Regions from separate parts of the Blautia sp. OF03-13 genome, predicted to be linked through region 2. Evidence: predicted binding sites of a transcription regulator. Region 2 holds the regulator's gene; the other holds the start of a gene.
What was found. The regulator HrcA, encoded in region 2, represses chaperone genes, less so after heat shock. The targets are predictions, from matches to a motif close to TGTTAGCACTCNNNNNNNNNGAGTGCTAACA.
Positions count from the first base shown of each region.

Region 1: DXA55_RS04065 (Hsp20/alpha crystallin family protein) is a predicted target of HrcA. The motif match lies at 6,530-6,560, and genes of this name have one in related genera.

Region 1 is NZ_QTVR01000004.1:66,097-75,656, reverse strand. It holds gene DXA55_RS04105 (DUF3786 domain-containing protein) at 126-752, shown strand; gene DXA55_RS04095 (ATP-binding protein) at 1,490-2,260, shown strand; gene DXA55_RS04090 (AAA family ATPase) at 2,346-3,278, shown strand; gene DXA55_RS17520 (cobaltochelatase CobT-related protein) at 3,954-5,102, shown strand; gene DXA55_RS04080 (hypothetical protein) at 5,119-5,313, shown strand; gene DXA55_RS04075 (ATP-binding protein) at 5,381-6,130, shown strand; gene DXA55_RS04070 (hypothetical protein) at 6,160-6,324, shown strand; gene DXA55_RS04065 (Hsp20/alpha crystallin family protein) at 6,748-7,215, shown strand; gene DXA55_RS04060 (ABC transporter substrate-binding protein) at 7,518-9,041, shown strand; gene DXA55_RS04050 (cation diffusion facilitator family transporter) at 9,379-9,560, shown strand, end outside.
Region 2 is NZ_QTVR01000003.1:162,091-171,650, forward strand. It holds gene DXA55_RS03385 (efflux RND transporter permease subunit) at 1-1,367, shown strand, start outside; gene uvrB (excinuclease ABC subunit UvrB) at 1,579-3,567, shown strand; gene DXA55_RS03395 (helix-turn-helix domain-containing protein) at 3,780-3,998, opposite strand; gene DXA55_RS03400 (hypothetical protein) at 4,171-4,536, shown strand; gene DXA55_RS03405 (helix-turn-helix domain-containing protein) at 4,614-4,832, opposite strand; gene hrcA (heat-inducible transcriptional repressor HrcA) at 5,118-6,176, shown strand; gene grpE (nucleotide exchange factor GrpE) at 6,226-6,837, shown strand; gene dnaK (molecular chaperone DnaK) at 6,903-8,780, shown strand; gene dnaJ (molecular chaperone DnaJ) at 9,006-9,560, shown strand, end outside.

The DNA of each region.
Region 1 (9,560 bases), on a different contig from region 2:
TTAATGTGTTGATAAACTGTACATTTTTTAATGCTTTGATGATTGTAAATAATATAATTACAACTATAATGGAGATTAAAGGAAAAGTCAACACAGATACTATAAATGTTCACAAAGGAGAACTTATGGAATACAAAAATCAAACAGAAAATCGTGCATTTCAGGAAATGTTGCAGGCAGCAGTAAAACGGCTGCAAAATCGTTCCGGAGAGGAGATTGCTGCAAAAAGCGGGGCTGTTTTTCATAGCAGCCGGAATGTGCTTGAAGTACTGAGTTTTTATGAAACAATTGAAATTCAACTCCCTGAGTTTCGTATTAACTCAAACGTGGACGAATGGCATTATCTGACATTGCTGCATTATCTGGATATGGCCGATGGCACAGAAGGCTCACAGAAGCTCATTACTTTTGGTAACCTGAAAGATGGATTGATTCGGGGAACCAAGTTTGACCGGACTGCAGAGCAGAAACTGGAAAAGCTTTTGCAGGATAAAGATCCTGAGAAAATTCAGAAAGCATGTAAAAACCTAGGTGCAGAATTCACAGAAACAAAGGCGGATCTGTGTGCTGTTTTTCCAGTTCTGCCAAGATATCCGGTAACTTTAAAGATATGGTTTGCAGATGAAGAATTTCCTGCATCTGGCAAAATATTTCTTCAGGATCATGCCGATCATTATCTGAGTGTAGAAGATGCGGTAACAGTTGGAGAAATTTTGCTGCAAAAATTATCGGAAGCCTTTTCTTCTCTCTGATCATGAATCAGAAAACTTTCCAGCCCGGCTTTGATAAATTTGTCGATTACTGTCTGAATCTGTTTCCAGTCATTACAGTGATTGCGGAGCATCAGTCTGTTGATGGAAAGGCAGCCATTCATTTGAAAATAAAAAACCGATTCTGCCTGTTCAAAGGTCAGGAGGCTGTGTGACATAAGCCAGGTCACATAGCCTTCTTTTGTATTTTCTGCTATTTTTTCCAGAAGAATAGGGGCAATTGCATCATCCAGAAACAGTGCCCTGTATTGTGATTCCATCTGTATTTTCTGACAGAACGGATAGGAACAGCTTTTTTGATTTAGACAGAATAAATGATCTACCGTTGTTAACATATCCTGAGTCATATCATTAAAAATATCTGATAATACATCATGGATATCGTAGTAATGAAGATAAAAAGTGCCACGGTTGATTTCAGCATTTTTGCAGATCTCTGTAACTGTAATTTTCGTAAAACTTTTCTGATTTAACAACTCTAAGAACGTATCTTTTATGGTTTGCCTGGTATAGCGGGTACGGCGATCTTGTTTTCTCGTTTTTTCTGACATTATATACTCCTGTATTAGTTAGTATCATATAATTTCTCAACAATTTTTCTGATGTGTTGAGTAACCATACAAATCTCACAGATTGATTATTGTAATTTATATAGTAACAACTATAATGAGGTTTAAAGAAAAAGTCAACAGATTGTTCAGAATTTTAGGAGGAAAAACATGGGACATGTAATTGCAGTATCAGGAAAAGGCGGCGTAGGAAAAACAACTCTTTGTGGATTGTTGATCCAGTATTTATGTGAAAGCGGAAAACGTCCGGTCCTGGCGGTGGATGCAGATGCAAATGCAAATTTGAACGAAGTGCTCGGTGTTGAGCCGGAGGTCACACTTGGGGAGCTGAGAGAAGAAATTGAGCGGGCAGGCATAGACCCACGATATCAGATTCCCTCCGGTATGACAAAACAGGCATATCTGGAAATGCGTCTTTCTGATGCGATTGCAGAAGAAGACGATTATGATTTGATGGTAATGGGACGAACCCAGGGACAGGGCTGCTATTGTTTTGTAAATGGTCTTGTGCAGACCCAGGTTCAGAAACTGCAAAGCCATTATCCATATATTGTGGTTGATAACGAAGCGGGTATGGAACATATCAGCAGAGGAATCCTGCCAATGATGGAAGTTGCGATTCTTGTGAGTGACTGTTCCAGAAGAGGTGTTCAGGCAGCCGGACGTATTGCAAAGCTGATGAAGGAGTTAAACTTTAAACCACAGAAAACTGGATTAATCGTGAATCGTGTTCCGGATGGAAAACTGGATGCCGGAACTCTGGAAGAAATTCGAAATCAGGGACTGGAATTGTTAGGGGTTGTGCCACATGATGACCAGGTATATCAGTATGACTGTGATGGAAAGCCGATCATACAGCTTCCGAAAGATTCTCCTGTAAGAAGTGCACTGGGAGAAATTGTAAAGAAGTTGGAATTGTGAGTTGGAGGATTGAAAGTTTGAAGATTGAGTAAACAGAAATATTATCTGATTTGGCATAACTAATTGTAAAGAAAGGAAAATCTTCATGAGAAATCATTGGGCAGAAATAGAAAAATATTTAGAAGACCAGAAGATAGCGCAGGAACTAATTGGAGAACTGAGAGATTTTCACATGCGTTATGAGGTAGAGGATCAGGTAAAGGAACGGGTAGAAAAACCGGATATCCTGTTTTATGGGAAAAAGATTCTGGAAATGTCAATAGCAGCGCTTCTTCAGGGAGATAACCTGTTACTTTCCGGTGCGAAAGCTACAGGGAAAAATGTACTATGTGAGACACTGGCATGGATATTCGGAAGACCGGAATACGACATTTCTTTTCATGTAAATACAGACAGTGCCGATCTGATTGGAACGGATACCTTTATAAATAATGAGGTTCGCCTTCGGAAAGGCCCCATCTACCAATGCGCGGAATTTGGAGGATTTGGAATCCTGGACGAAATCAATATGGCAAAAAATGATGCGGTTTCTGTACTGCATGCCACACTGGATCATCGGCGCAGAATCGATATTCCAGGATATAACAGGATTTTACTTCATCCGGCAACACGATTTATCGGCACGATGAATTATGGCTACGCAGGTACCAGAGAGCTAAATGAAGCATTGGTTTCAAGGTTTATGGTAATTGATATGCCTGAAATGGATGAGGATAGTGTCCTTTTTGTATTAAGACAACATTTTCCAGATGGGGAAAAAAGTGCACTGAAAGCTTTTGCAGGACTGTTTCTGGATTTGCAGATCAAAGCTTATCATGGAGAAATCTCAACAAAATCTCTTGACCTGAGAGGATTGGTTTCTGCTGTAAAAGCAACAAAAAGCGGACTTTCTCCAATTGATGCAATCCAGATGGGAATCATAAATAAAAGTTTTGATGTATTTGAAAAAGAGATCGTAGAAGATGTGGTTTCTACCAGAATCCCATCTTCCTGGACCGGAAAAGACATATGGGGGTAAACTTGTATGGAGGATGTCAGATGGCCGGCGAAACAACTGGAAGAACATCGTCTGGAGATCAGCAATCGTATCAGAAATCTTTTTTGGACAGTCAGTGGTGATTATGATATGGAATTTGAACCGGACACAGAAAAATATGTTTATTCAAAACAAACGGTTCTATATGAGGCAGTGAAGCAGGGTGCCTTTGCACGATATTTTGATCAGAAGAAACTTGGCATGTATTTGATGAAAAAATTACATTTTTCTGCTGGAGAAGATATACTTTTGCCTCTTGCTGGATTATGCATGGATGCTGCTGTGGAGCGTTTTATCATTCGAGAACGTTTGGGAACAAAGGAAATCAGAGAACAGGCGTTCAGAGAATTGGAAAAGGCCGAGAAAGAGCAGGTATCAGACAAAGCTGGAACAGACCTGATTCACAGGATTAGGCTTCTGTATATAAGGCATGTTCTGGAGAACACAGACGATGAGGGAATGGATCCACAGGCAGAGATTGCATTGTACAAGATTCTTTCTCTGAAGGATGCGGAAAATACGGAAGATGTCATAAACGTGATAGATGAGATTTATAATCATGTTCTGGATCCCTCTTTTGAAAAAAAGAATGGAAATCTGGAGAAGATTCTGAATTTACCGGATATGGCATTGACCAATGACGCGTGGCAGGAATGCATGACAGATGAACAGATGGAAGACATCATTCAAAAATATCTTTCTAATCTCAAAAAAAAGATGATGAGTCTGGATATCAGAAACAAAAAGAAAAAAAGATTTTATTTCTCTCCGGAAAATGAAGAAGTTCCGGAAAGCTCGGAGAATATAAATCCACAGGCAGTGCGACGGATACGGGAATATGTGGAACTGAATTACGGAAAATCGTATCTAAGTGAATCGGAGCAGGCCAGAGTCAACCGGAAATTTTGTACAGGAATCCATAAAAACTGTAACCTGTATCTTACAGATGGAATATTACAGAGCCCTGTGATTAAAAATAATCAATACCGTTTTTCTCAGCTTCAGTTTGAAAAAAATAAAGCCTATTATGGAAATAATCACTGGATCATTAAAAGAAATATTTCTGTGTTGGCAGAGTCACTGAAACGGGCCTTTATAATCCGAAAGGATGATTTTGTCAGCAGATCTGATGCAGGACAGCTTGTTCCTGAGAGATTATGGAAAATTGGAAGAACAGACGATGACAAGTTATTTAATAGAAAAAAGAGATCTGACGATTCTGAGTTTGTAATAGACGTCCTGATTGATTCCAGTGGTTCCCAGGCTGACAGACAGGCTCAGGTAGCGGCGCAGGGATATATTATCAGTGAAGCATTAAGCCAGGCAGGAATTCCTCATCGGGTGACAGGATACTGTGCTTTCTGGGGATATACAGTACTTCAGAGATTTCGGGATTATGAAGATCCAAGGGAAACAAATGAAAGAATCTTTCAATTTCGTGCATATGCCAATAACAGAGATGGGCTTGCACTGAAAACAGTCGGTTCCTCTCTCATGGAGCGACCGGAAAAAAATAAGATTTTAATCGTATTAAGTGATGGAAAACCCTGTGATATGAGCATACAACGACCAGGAACCCGCCAGCCCAAGATCTATGACGGAGAAAAAGCTGTGAAAGATACTGCATATGAGGTACGTCGGGCCAGAAATCAGGGAATTTTCGTAATTGGTATTTTTGTAGGGAATGAAGAAGAGCTCTCCGTGGAAAAGAGAATCTATGGAAAAGACTTTGCCTATATTCGTAATATCAGCAATTTTTCCCGTATGGTAGGAACTTTTTTGCGAAGACAAATTGATATGGAATGAAAATGGAGGAATCACTATGGGTAAAATTGAATTTGCCAATTGCCAGGATGTAAGAAATCAGAAAAAGATACAGGAATTAGATTGTCCACGCTGTCATGAACCGGGAGGCATTGAAGCCTTTGTGAAAGACGGGATACTTGCAGAGGATGGAGTATGTGATAACTGCGGATATATTCTTCCAGAAGGAACAGAACTGGAGGAAGTGGAGTAAGACAGTTTGAAGTATGGTCATATGTAATGCCTATTATTTAGAAAAAAGAAAAGGAGTAAAGATAGAGATGAAAATAGCAGTTTGCGGAAAAGGTGGATGTGGAAAAAGTACAGTAACCAGTCTTTTGGCTAAGGCTTTAGCCAGACGAGGAAAAGAAATTTTGGTAATTGATTCCGATGAATCTAATTATGGTCTACACCGACAGCTGGGTATGAAGCTTCCCAGAGATTTTACAGACTATTTCGGTGGTAAGCAAAATGTTTTAAATGATATGATGTTATCAAAATTTACTCATCAGTTTTTTGAGGAAACCTGGACTATAGATGATATACCGGAAGATTATTATAGTCTGAAAGACGGTGTAAAACTGATGACCAGTGGAAAAATTCATCAGGCAAATGAAGGGTGTTCTTGTGCTATGGGAACTGTTATGACTCAATTTATCCAAAATCTCAGGCTTACAGAAGACCAATTTGCGCTAATGGATATGGAGGCTGGTATTGAACACTTTGGACGTGGAATTGATAACGGTGTAGATTTGATATTGATAATCATAGATCCATCCTATGAATCCCTACAGCTTTCCAAAAAAATCGGGGAATTATCGCAAAGTATTCGAAAACCATTTTATTACGTTCTCAATAAAGTAACAAAAGAAAATCAGGAAATGATGTATGAAGCTGTATGGAATTCAAGTCGAGTCGCTGTATCTCTTAGTGCGGATCCTGGTATTATGGGAGAGGGACTGATGGGGAAAGAACTATCAGAAAAACCAGATGCTATTGAAAACTTAACAGAATTTCTACTTTCTATTTAACAGAATAAGGAGATTTAGGTGGGTATAGGATGATACAGATTGCAATTGTGGAAGATGAAGAAATTTACGTAAAACAATTAACAGAGTATATCCGGAAATATCAAACGGAAAGGGGAAGATCAATAAAGGTTACGGTATTTGGTGATGGAGAAGATATAGATGATCAGATTAAAAAATCAAGTACAAACAAATAAGTATATTCCATCTTGGGCGTAATTTAAGTTTCGCTAAGTTTCACTCATATAGGTGTCTGTGCACAGCTCGGGAATAAATTCCCTCGCTGTCGGGCTGTCGCCCTATACATTTCCATGAAAAAGCCCTCTTTATCAAGCAAGCTTGAACGAGGGCTTTTCGCGTAAATGTGCATGACTCGTAGCGTTCACAAAATTTTCACAAAATAATTAGCACTCGTCTCTTGACAGTGCTAATAATAAGTGTTATATTACAGCTAGAACAAAGGAAGAGGGATACAAAGAGAGGAAAAGAAGAAAACCTCCGGTATCCGGAAGCCTTTCCGTTCCAAAGAAACAGGTAAACAAAAAGATCCGGTGAAAAGAAAAACCGGAGAAAAAGCATGGATCAGGTTCCATGAGAAGAATAAGAAGGAGCGATGACTTATGTTAATGCCTAGTATTTTTGGAGAAAATTTATTTGATGACTTTTTCAACGATTTTCCGTTCTATGATTATGACAAAGAGATGAAGAATACAGAAAAGAAACTGTATGGCCGCAAAGCCAGCCATGTGATGAAAACAGATATTCGCGAGCTGGCTAATGGCTACGAGGTAGTGGTTGACCTTCCGGGCTTCACAAAAGATGAAGTTCAGGCCACACTGGAAAATGGTTATCTGACCATCAGTGCAGAGAAAGGTCTTGACAAAGACGAGAAAGAAAAAGAGAACGGCCGCTACATCCGTAAAGAGCGTTACGCAGGTGCATGCAGCAGAAGCTTCTATGTAGGTGAAGATATTACCGAAGAGGATATCAAGGCTGAATTTAAACACGGTCTGCTGAAACTCTTCGTACCGAAGAAGGAAGCAAAACCGGCTGTGGAGCAGAAAAAGACAATCTCCATTGAAGGATAAAAGAAAAAAAGCAAAAGCGTTTGCCGCCCGGGAATGTTAAAATTCCCGGGCGGCAAAATTTTTATCTTTTCTGGTACATCCCGAGGGAAAGAATCCGGAATACGCGGGCGGATATACGTGATTTTCGGATTCGGAAAATAAATTGTATACAATAATGTACTTGCTATTTGGGAACAGGTCGGATACAATAGGCGTGACAATTACAAAATGAGAGAACTCGTATCAAAAGGAGAAATCATGAAGAAAAGAAGAAGCGTACTTGCGCTGCTTTTAGTTGCAGCTCTTACTGTTGTACTTGGCGGATGCAGGATGGCAAGGATGGGAAAGCAGATTCTTCCGATACCACAAGTTCTCAGGTATCAACGGAATCAACCCCGACAGGGGAACCTGTTATGGGAGGTTCCATCACGGTAGGAATTCCTCAGGACATTGAGGATAGTCTTGACCCACACAAATCTGTTGCGGCAGGAACGAAAGAAATCCTATTCAATATTTATGAGGGCCTTGTAAAGCCCGATGAAGAAGGAAATCTGAACGATGCGGTGGCAGAGAGTCATTCGATCTCGGAGGATGGAAAGGTTTATACCTTCAAGCTCCGGAATGGTGTCAAATTCCACGATGGAACGACCGTCACTGCAGAGGATGTAAAATATTCAATCGAACGCTGTGCGGGTATCAACGGAGACGGAACGCCTCTGGTAGAGGCATTTTCCAATGTGGACAAGGTTGAAATTCCGGACGAGAGCACGATCGACATCTATTTAAAAGAGGCAGACACCGAGTTTCTTGCCTATCTGACGGTAGCGATTGTACCTGAGCATGTGGAAGATCTGGAAGCAGATCCGGTCGGAACAGGCCCGTTCCACTATGTATCACGGTCCCCGCAGGAAAACATTGTCCTTGAAAAATTCAGCGATTACTGGGATACGGAAAATCAGGCGTATCTGGACAAGGTAACATTTCGAATTGTCAAGGACAGCAATGCAGTCGTAACAAACCTGAAATCCGGTACACTGGACATGTATGCACGTCTCAGTTCCACACAGACAGCGCAGCTTGCCGAAGATTCCGATTTTACGATTTATGACGGCGGTATGAACCTGGTACAGGCGCTGTATCTGAACAATGCCGTGGAACCGCTCAACAATGTGAAGGTGCGCCAGGCGCTGTGCTATGCGGCAAACCGCCAGGAAGTGCTGGATATGATTGCGGACGGAAAAGGAACGATCATCGGAAGCAGCATGTTCCCGGCATTTGGAAAATATTATGTGCCGGAACTGTCAGAGCGATATAATCAGGATATTGAGAAGGCAAAAGAACTGTTAAAAGAAGCCGGATACCCAGATGGATTTGAGCTTACGATTACAGTGCCGAACAATTATCAGCAGCATATCGATACAGCCCAGGTTCTGGTAGAGCAGCTTAAAGCGATCGGTGTTACTGCCAAAATTCAGCAGGTCGAGTGGGACAGCTGGCTGTCGGATGTATATGCAGACCGGAAGTTCCAGTCCACGGTTGTCGGCGTTGATGCGGCATATCTGACCGGACGCGCGTTGCTGGAACGGTTTACCTCAACATCATCCAAGAACTTTATCAACTACAGCAACGAAGAGTATGATAAACTGTATCAGCAGGTTAAGACCAGCACGGATGAAGAGGAGCAGGTTGAGATTTACAAAAAAATGGAAACACTGCTCTGTGACGATGCGGCAAACCTGTATATCGAGGATATGGCATGTGAGGTTGCACTTCGGAGCGATTTTGCGGGCTATCGGTTCTATCCGCTGTATGTGCAGGATATGGCGAAAATTTATAAAGTAAAATAGTAGCTATTCCGTTACGGCTCGCTGGGTACCGGTGGGCGGTAACGCTATTTCAGGCAGGAAAAAGAAAAACTCTCATTCGATTGTCAAATCTGCCTGAAAAGAGATAAAATCTGAAAAAACAGAGAAAAAGCGGCGCAGAATTGCTGAAAAGAAGCAGTCTGCGTTGCTTTTTCTCTCTGTCGATAGAATCTCCGAAAATATGTTAGGCTTGACTTTTTTTTCAACACTGCCTACTATAGAAAAAGACAGAAAAAACATAAGGGCTTCGCGGCGATGCGTGAGGCCCTTTTTATCTAAGCTAATGTTTCTGAATGTATTGTGGAAAGAAGGGGAACCCATGACAGATTTTCTGGTAAGATGTTTTGTAAAAGAGTATGAGAACACTGACAATGCGGATGTGCGGACGAGATATGGTATTTTATCCAGTATGGTAGGAATCTGCTGCAATGTATTGCTGTTTGCCGCCAAGCTGCTGATCGGTGTTGGGATGCATTCTCTGGCGATCATGGCGGATGCGTT
Region 2 (9,560 bases):
GTGTTACGATGGACTACTCCATCTTCCTGCTGAACAGCTTCGAGGAGAATAAAAAGCGTTTCCCGGATGACAAAGAGCGTGCGATGGGCCATGCAATCGCCAACACGTTCAAATCCGTAGCCGGAAGCTCCGTTACCACCGTAGCCGGTTTCCTGGCACTGTGTGTTATGACCTTTGCCCTTGGCCGCGACCTTGGTATCGTTATGGCAAAAGGTGTTTTGATCGGCGTTGTCTGCTGTGTCACCGTCCTGCCGGCCATGGTTCTGGTATTTGACAAGGCAATTGAGAAAACGAGACATAGACCGCTGGTAAAGAGTCTGGATAAACCATCCGCTTTTATCACCAAACATTATAAGGCGTGGGTTGTGATCTTCCTGATCCTGCTGTTCCCGTCGATCTACGGAAACAATCATACCCAGATTTACTACAACATTGCGCGTTCTCTTCCGGCTACCCTGGACTGCAACGTGGCAAATGATGAGGTAAAAGCGCAGTTTGACGTAAGCAACATGCATATTGTGATGATGGATCGCGATATGGATTCCAAACAGAAAAAGAAAATGATGGAGGAGATCGGCAACGTAAAAGGTGTCAAATCGACCATCAGCATGAGTTCCCTGCTTGGACCGACGATTCCGGAATCCATGATCCCGGAAAATCTCCGAAGCATGCTGCAGAGCGATGAGTATGAGCTTGCATTTGTGAGCTCTGAATATGAGTCCGCAACAGATGAAGTAAACGAACAGGTCAAAGCGATTGACAAAATCGTAAAATCCTACGATAAAGATGGAATGGTCATCGGTGAAGCACCGTTGATGAAAGACCTGCAGGATGTTACCGATGCTGACCTTGTCAACGTAAACGTGCTTTCCATTGGTGCAATCTTTATCATCATTCTGCTGATCTTCAAATCGATTTCTCTGCCGATTATTCTGGTAGCAGTCATCGAGTTTGCAATTATGCTGAATATGGCAATCCCGTATTATCAGGGAACCAGCCTTCCATTCGTGGCCAGCATCGTAATCGGAGCGATTCAGCTCGGTGCAACCGTGGACTACGCGATCCTGATGACAACCCGTTATCAGAAAGAGCGCCAGAATGGAAAAGACAAAAAAGAAGCTATCAGTATTGCGCATAAGACCAGTATGCCGTCCATCATCAGCAGTGGCCTGAGTTTCTTTGCCGCAACCTTCGGTGTAGCCTGCTACTCTCAGGTTGAGATGATCGGTTCCATCTGTACCCTGCTTGCACGAGGCGCGATCATCAGTATGGTCGTTGTTATCCTGATCCTGCCGGCGATGTTTATGATCTTCGATAAACTGATCTGCAAGACGTCGATTGGATTTTTGAAGAAGAAAACGAAATAAAACCAATTGGGAGAGTCCCCTGTGTCAGAAATGTGTCTGATGCAGGGGACTTTTGCGTCCAGGAGATGAAAAATGAATAGAACAAATATTCGAAATAGCTATACTTTTGTTATAAAGTCTGGTATAATCAGAGAAGCTATAAGAGAGACCGCAGAAAGCGGACAGACGAACAGATTGGATCTGCAGACAGAGCATACAGAAGGAGATATATATGGATCATTTTGTATTACATTCCGAATATCAGCCGACCGGTGACCAGCCGCAGGCGATTGAGGAGCTGGTGAAAGGATTTCAGGAAGGAAATCAGTGTGAGACACTGCTCGGTGTTACGGGTTCCGGTAAAACATTTACGATGGCGAATGTGATCCAGAAGCTGAATAAACCAACGTTGATCATTGCGCATAATAAGACGTTGGCGGCGCAGCTGTATGGAGAATTTAAAGAATTTTTTCCGGAAAACGCAGTGGAATATTTTGTCTCCTACTACGACTACTACCAGCCGGAGGCTTACGTGCCGTCTTCGGATACGTATATTGCGAAGGACTCTGCGCGGAACGATGAGATTGATAAGCTGCGGCTTTCCGCGACTTCTGCACTGAGTGAGCGGAACGATGTCATTGTGGTTTCCAGTGTTTCGTGTATCTATGGAATCGGAAGCCCGAAGGATTACATGGAGATGATTATTTCGCTCCGCCCGGGAATGGAAAAGGACCGGGACGATGTGATCCGACAGTTGATTGATATTCAGTATGACCGGAATGATATGGATTTCCACCGCGGGACGTTCCGCGTGCGCGGTGATGTATTGGAGATTTTTCCGGCGGAGGAGACGGACAAGGCGGTGCGCGTCGAGTTCTTCGGGGATGAGATTGACCGTCTGGTGCAGATCGATACGCTGACGGGTGAAATCTTATGTGAACTGAACCACATCGCAATCTTTCCTGCCTCCCACTACGTTGTGCCGATGGACACGATCCTGAAAGCAACAGGCGAGATTGAAAAGGATATGGAAGAGCAGGTGAAGTTCTTCAAGCACGAGGGAAAACTGATCGAGGCCCAGCGCATCGAGGAGCGGACCAATTTCGATATTGAGATGCTCAAAGAAACCGGCATCTGTTCCGGCATCGAAAACTATTCGCGTTACCTCTCCGGATTAAAGCCAGGCGAGCCGCCCTACACACTGATGGACTATTTCGGAGATGATTTCCTCATCATTGTGGATGAGTCGCATAAGACTGTTCCGCAGATCCGCAGCATGTATGCCGGCGACCAGTCGCGGAAATCGACGCTGGTGGACTATGGATTCCGTCTGCCGTCCGCAAAAGACAACCGCCCGTTGAACTTCGGCGAGTTCGAGGACCGGATCGATCAGATCCTTTTCGTATCTGCCACGCCGGGCGACTACGAGGCAGACCACGAGCTGCTGCGCGCCGAACAGATCATCCGCCCGACCGGCCTTCTCGACCCGGATGTCGAGGTACGCCCGGTGGAGGGACAGATCGACGATCTGATTTCGGAAGTAAAGAAAGAAACTGAAAAACACAACAAAGTTCTCGTGACGACGCTGACGAAGCGTATGGCAGAGGATCTGACCGACTATATGAAAGAGGCCGGCATCCGCGTGCGTTACCTGCACTCCGATATCGACACCCTGGAACGGACCGAGATCATCCGTGATATGCGTCTCGATGTCTTCGATGTGCTCGTCGGCATCAACCTTCTGCGTGAGGGTCTCGACATCCCGGAAATCACACTCGTGGCGATCCTGGATGCCGATAAAGAAGGTTTTCTGCGTTCCGAAACCTCCCTGATCCAGACCATCGGCCGTGCCGCGCGAAACAGCGAGGGCCATGTTATCATGTACGCCGATGTGATGACCGATTCCATGCGCCTCGCGATCGACGAGACGAAGCGCCGCCGTGCCCTGCAGGAAGCCTACAACAAAGAACACGGCATCACTCCGACCACCATCAAAAAAGCCGTCCGCGATCTCATCAGCATTTCGAAAGAAGTGGCAAAGACAGAAGAAAAGATGGAAAAAGACCCGGAGTCCATGAGCCGCGAAGAACTGGAAAAACTGATCGGCCAGGTACAGAAACAGATGAAAGCCGCTGCCGCCGAACTCAACTTCGAAATGGCCGCCGAGCTGCGTGACAAAATGATCACACTGAAGAAGAGCCTGGATGACATGGAAGAATAAAAAATCAGAAATAAAAAAGAAGAAAAGAGCATGAAAAAAAGCGTGCCGGAAAAGCGACAGAAAACTTTCCGGCACGCTTTTTTTGCGTCCGATTTTGCTTCCTTCTTGTTCAGAATTGACGCAAAATAAGAATACCATTATAATATAAAATACGACCAAACGGTCGTATCAAAACGCAAAACACAAAAATAAAAAAGACAACAATAAAAAAATTAATCGCCGAATTTTCTCTTTTTACTGGAGACACTCAGCAGATAGTCGACCGAGCAGTCATAGAACCGTGCAAGCCGGATCACATAGTCGATCGGGATGTCGCGGATTCCTTTTTCGTAGCGGGAATAGACGTCGCGGTTGCATTCGAGCAGGGCAGAAATCTCTTTGATGGTGAGATCCTGATCGATCCGCATATCTTCAATTCTCTGGTATTTCATACGTTGTACCATCCTTTCAGATTCAAACCCATACTACCAAACGGTTGGATGGACAAAGTTAAATCAGATCATATGGTCGCAAATTGAAGAATGGGGCGGGAGAGAGAAACGGCGGGTGAAGACAGCCTGTGCAGAAAACAGAAAAATATGTACGGCAGAAATGGGGGAACGAATGGGAAAAGCAGAAAGAATAGAAATAGAAGATTTTGTCCAGAATATAGTGGAACGGATGGAGACGCCGGAAGCGTTTGAAAAAATGATCAGCCGGGAGGAAGAATGCGAAGCGCAGGGGCAGGAGAGCCGTCTGAGGGATGTGCTGAAGAAAGAATGGCCGGTGGACGAAAAGGGAGAGCGCATCTATCAGATCACTAATATATATGAAGAAAAAGCAGAAGAACTCCTCATTGTAGAACTGTATACCGGCATCCACCTGGAAAACGGAGTCCCGTGCGGGCATTTTACGCTGTATCTCTGCGGGGAGCCGGACGGATGGAAACTCAGCGAAACGCGGATGATGGAATATCTGCAGAATCTGTAAACGAAAAAGCAAAACAGGGAGGACAGGGAAAAGAAAAACTGTCCTCCTGCTTTTGCTGCGGCGGAGACACCGGAAAGTCAGGATCCATACGGCCGCTTCTCATCGCTGATGCCGACCAGATAATCCAGACTGACCTGATACAGCTCCGCCAGACGGATGGCAATGGAGATCGGCAGCTGCCGGACGCCTTTTTCATATCGGGTATACACATCGCGGTTGCAGCCGAGATAGTCGGCAACCTGGCGGATCGTCAGATCGTGGTCCGTGCGCAGATCCTCCAGTCTCTGATATTTCATGATTCATCACCTCTGAAAAAAATGCTACTAAATGGTCGTATCAAAATGGCAGAATCCTACCATACGGCTATAGCGCCTTTGAAACAGTAGAATGCAATAAAAAAGAAAAGTCAGATTCCTTTTCAGAAAGAAAACGGTTTATACTTTTTTCACAATTTCTTCATAGAAAAACCGGGAAAAGGTGTTGACAAACAAAAGGCAGAGTGCTATCTTAAGAGCATAGATGTTAGCACTCCACTAAAACGAGTGCTAACAGGACTATACAACAGGAAGGAGCTTATCTTAGTGGATACAGAATTGGATGAAAGAAAAAGAAAAATATTAAAAGCGATCATCCAGACGTATCTGGAAACGGGCGAGCCGGTCGGCTCAAGAACGATTTCCAAATACACGGATTTGAATTTAAGCTCCGCCACAATCCGGAATGAAATGTCCGATCTGGAAGAGATGGGTTACATCTTACAGCCCCACACTTCCGCAGGACGCATTCCTTCCGATAAAGGCTACCGCCTCTATGTAGATGAGCTGATGCGGGAAAAAGAACAGGAAGTTGCAGACATCAAAAACATGGTCATTGAAAAAACAGACCGAATGGAAAAAGTTCTGCAGCAGGTTGTCAAAGTCCTCGCTTCATCTACCAACTATGCAACGTTGATTACAGGACCGGAATATCACAGAAATAAAGTGAAATTCATCCAGCTCTCAAAAGTCAATGAAGAGCAGCTCCTGGCCGTCATCGTCGTAGAAGGCAACCTGGTGAAAAACCAGATGATCGACCTCGACGAGACCATCAACGATGAACAGATATTAAAGCTGAACCTGCTTCTGAACACACAACTCAATGGCCTGACCATTGAAGAAATCAATCTTGGCATGATCAAGAAGATGAAAGAGCAGGCAGGCATCCACTCCGGCATCATCAGCAAAGTGGTCGATACCGTAGCGGAAGCCATCGCAGTCAGCGAAGAAGATGTGCCGGTGTACACCAGCGGCGCAACCAACATTTTCAAGTACCCTGAGCTTTCCGACAGCAGCAAAGCCAGCCAGCTGATCTCCACATTCGAGGAACGGCAGAAACTGGTCGATATGATCAAAGGAGCTGCCGAGGAGCAGGACGGAGAGGAAAATACCGGTATTCAGGTATACATCGGAAATGAATCTTCGATGGAACCCTTACGGGACTGCAGCGTGGTCACCACCACATACGATATGGGAAACGGTATGCGCGGAACAATCGGTATCGTGGGACCAAAGCGGATGGATTACGAAAATGTGGTAGATAACCTGAAAACATTAAAAGTTCAACTGGACGCCGTCTTCAAAAAGCCGGACACAGGTGAGTAGAAAGGTGGAATGATCAGTGAGCGAAGAAAATAGAAAGAAAGAGGAAACCATGGAAGAACCTACACGCGAGATGGAAAAAGAAACCGGAGCAGAGACCGATCTGCCGGAAACCGAACCGGCTGCGGAGCAGGAAGAAGCAAAGAAAGCAGCAGAGGCAAAAGAAGCGGAAGCTGCAGAAGAAACTGCTGAGGATGGCAAAGAACGAAAGTTCTTCAAAAAGAAAAAAGATAAAAAAGATGAGAAAATCGAAGAGCTGACTGACCGCCTGACCCGTCAGATGGCAGAGTTCGATAACTTCCGCAAACGCACCGAAAAAGAAAAAACAAATATGTATGCCATTGGAGCAAAAGACATCATCGAGAAGATTCTTCCGGTTGTTGACAGCTTCGAGCGCGGACTTGCAACGGTGGAAAACCCGGAGGAAGATCCGTTCGCAGACGGCATGAATAAAGTATACAAACAGTTTACCACAGCACTCGATGAACTCGGTGTAACCGTGATCGAGGCCGTTGGAAAGGAATTCGATCCGAACCTGCACAACGCAGTGATGCATGTGGAGGATGAGGAAGCCGGCGAGAACATCGTCGTAGAAGAGTTCCTGAAGGGCTACATGTACAAAGGTTCCGTAGTCCGTCACAGTATGGTCAAGGTGGCTAACTAAGCTTGAAGATAAATAAATAGAAATTAAACCATTTTTTAGCATAATTCATTGAGGAGGAAACAACAATGGGCAAAATTATTGGTATTGACTTAGGAACAACAAACAGCTGTGTAGCCGTTATGGAAGGTGGAAAACCAACCGTTATCGCAAACGCAGAGGGTGAAAGAACAACTCCATCTATCGTAGCATTCACAAAAACAGGTGACCGTCTGGTCGGCGAGCCGGCAAAACGTCAGGCTGTAACAAACGCAGACAGAACCATCCGTTCCATCAAACGTGAGATGGGTACTGATTATAAAGTAGACATCGAAGGAAAGAAATACTCTCCGCAGGAGATCTCCGCTATGATCCTTCAGAAACTGAAAGGTGATGCAGAGAACTACCTTGGTGAGAAAGTAACAGAAGCAGTTATCACAGTTCCGGCTTACTTTAATGACGCACAGCGTCAGGCAACCAAAGATGCCGGTAAAATCGCAGGTCTTGATGTAAAACGTATCATCAACGAGCCTACCGCAGCAGCTCTGGCATACGGACTGGATAACGAGAAAGAGCAGAAGATCATGGTATACGACCTTGGAGGCGGTACCTTCGATGTTTCCATCATCGAAATCGGTGACGGTGTTATCGAAGTTCTTTCCACAGCAGGAAACAACCGTCTTGGCGGCGATGACTTCGACCAGAAAGTAACAGATTATATCCTTGCTGAGTTCAAGAAACAGGAAGGCGTAGATCTTTCCAATGATAAAATGGCTCTGCAGAGAATCAGAGAAGCAGCAGAGAAAGCAAAGAAAGAGCTTTCCAGCGCAACTACAACCAACATCAACCTGCCGTTCATCACTGCAACCGCAGATGGCCCGAAACATCTCGATATGAACCTGACAAAGGCTAAATTCGATGAGCTGACCCACGACCTGGTAGAGAAAACCGCAGAGCCGGTACAGAGAGCACTTTCTGATGCAGGCCTTCAGGCATCCGAGCTTTCCAAAGTCCTTCTGGTAGGCGGATCTACCCGTATCCCGGCTGTACAGGATAAAGTAAGACAGCTGACCGGACACGAGCCGAGCAAGAGCCTGAACCCGGATGAGTGCGTAGCACTTGGTGCTTCCGTACAGGGCGGTAAACTTGCAGGAGATGCCGGCGCAGGCGACATCCTTCTTCTGGATGTAACTCCGCTGTCTCTGTCCATCGAGACGATGGGAGGTATTGCAACTCGTCTGATCGAGCGTAACACCACAATCCCGACCAAGAAAAGCCAGATCTTCTCCACCGCAGCTGATAACCAGACAGCAGTAGATATCAACGTAGTACAGGGTGAGCGTCAGTTCGCGAAAGACAACAAATCCCTCGGCCAGTTCCGTCTGGATGGAATTCCGCCAGCAAGAAGAGGCGTTCCGCAGATCGAGGTTACCTTTGATATCGATGCCAACGGTATCGTAAATGTATCTGCAAAAGACCTGGGAACAGGAAAAGAGCAGCACATCACCATCACCGCAGGCTCTAATATGTCCGACAGCGAGATCGACAAAGCAGTCAAAGAAGCTGCTGAGTTCGAAGCTCAGGATAAGAAACGCAAAGAAGCAATCGACGCAAGAAACGATGCAGACTCTATGGTATTCCAGACCGAGAAAGCAATCGAGGAAGTCGGCGACAAGCTGGATGCAAACGATAAGACAGCAGTAGAAGCTGACCTGAACGCACTGAAAGACCTCATTGCAAAATGCAATCCGGAAGAGATGACAGATGCACAGGTAGCTGACCTGAAAGCAGCTCAGGAAAAACTGATGACAAGCGCTCAGAAACTGTTCGCAAAGCTGTATGAGCAGCAGGGCGGCGCAGCAGGCGCTGGTGCCGGAACAGCTGGTGCAGGCCCGGATATGGGAAATGCAGGAGCAGCAGGCGGCCATGACGACGATGTCGTAGACGCTGACTACAAAGAGGTTTAATTTTCAGCATGTCACACTCCGTGAAAATACCGACTGTGAGTTGAAACAATAAGTAAATAAACGCAAAAAGCCCTGTGAGGCGAATGTTTGCAGGGGACGGAAAATACATTCCGCCCCCTGTATTTATGCTGGTATTGCTTTCGGAAAAGTGCTATACTGGAGCGTGCGGAAAAACATTTCTGCAAAGATGAAATTTGTGGAACAGAAATGAAAAGGTGAACATAAATGGCAGAAAAAAGAGATTATTACGAGGTCCTCGGCGTAGACCGCGGAGCGGACGATGCAACATTAAAAAAAGCATACCGTAAACTGGCCAAGAAATACCATCCGGATATGAACCCGGGCGACAAAGAGGCCGAGGCAAAATTTAAAGAGGCGACAGAAGCCTATGGCGTGCTGAGTGATCCGGACAAACGGCGTCAGTACGATCAGTTTGGCCACGCTGCATTTGAAAACGGCGGTGGCGGCGCAGGAGCCGGCGGATTCGGCGGCTTCGACTTTGGCGGCGGAGATATGGGTGATATCTTCGGCGATATTTTCGGCGACCTGTTTGGTGGCGGCGGAAGCAGAAGAAGAGCAAACAATGGACCGATGAAGGGAGCAAACCTCCGCGCTGTTGTCCACATTACGTTTGAGGAAGCTGTTTTCGGATGCCAGAAAGAGCTCGAGATCAACCTGAAGGATACCTGTACAACGTGCCACGGAACCGGCGCAAAACCAGGAACTTCACCAGAGACATGCTCCAAATGTAACGGAACCGGTCAGATTACGTACACACAG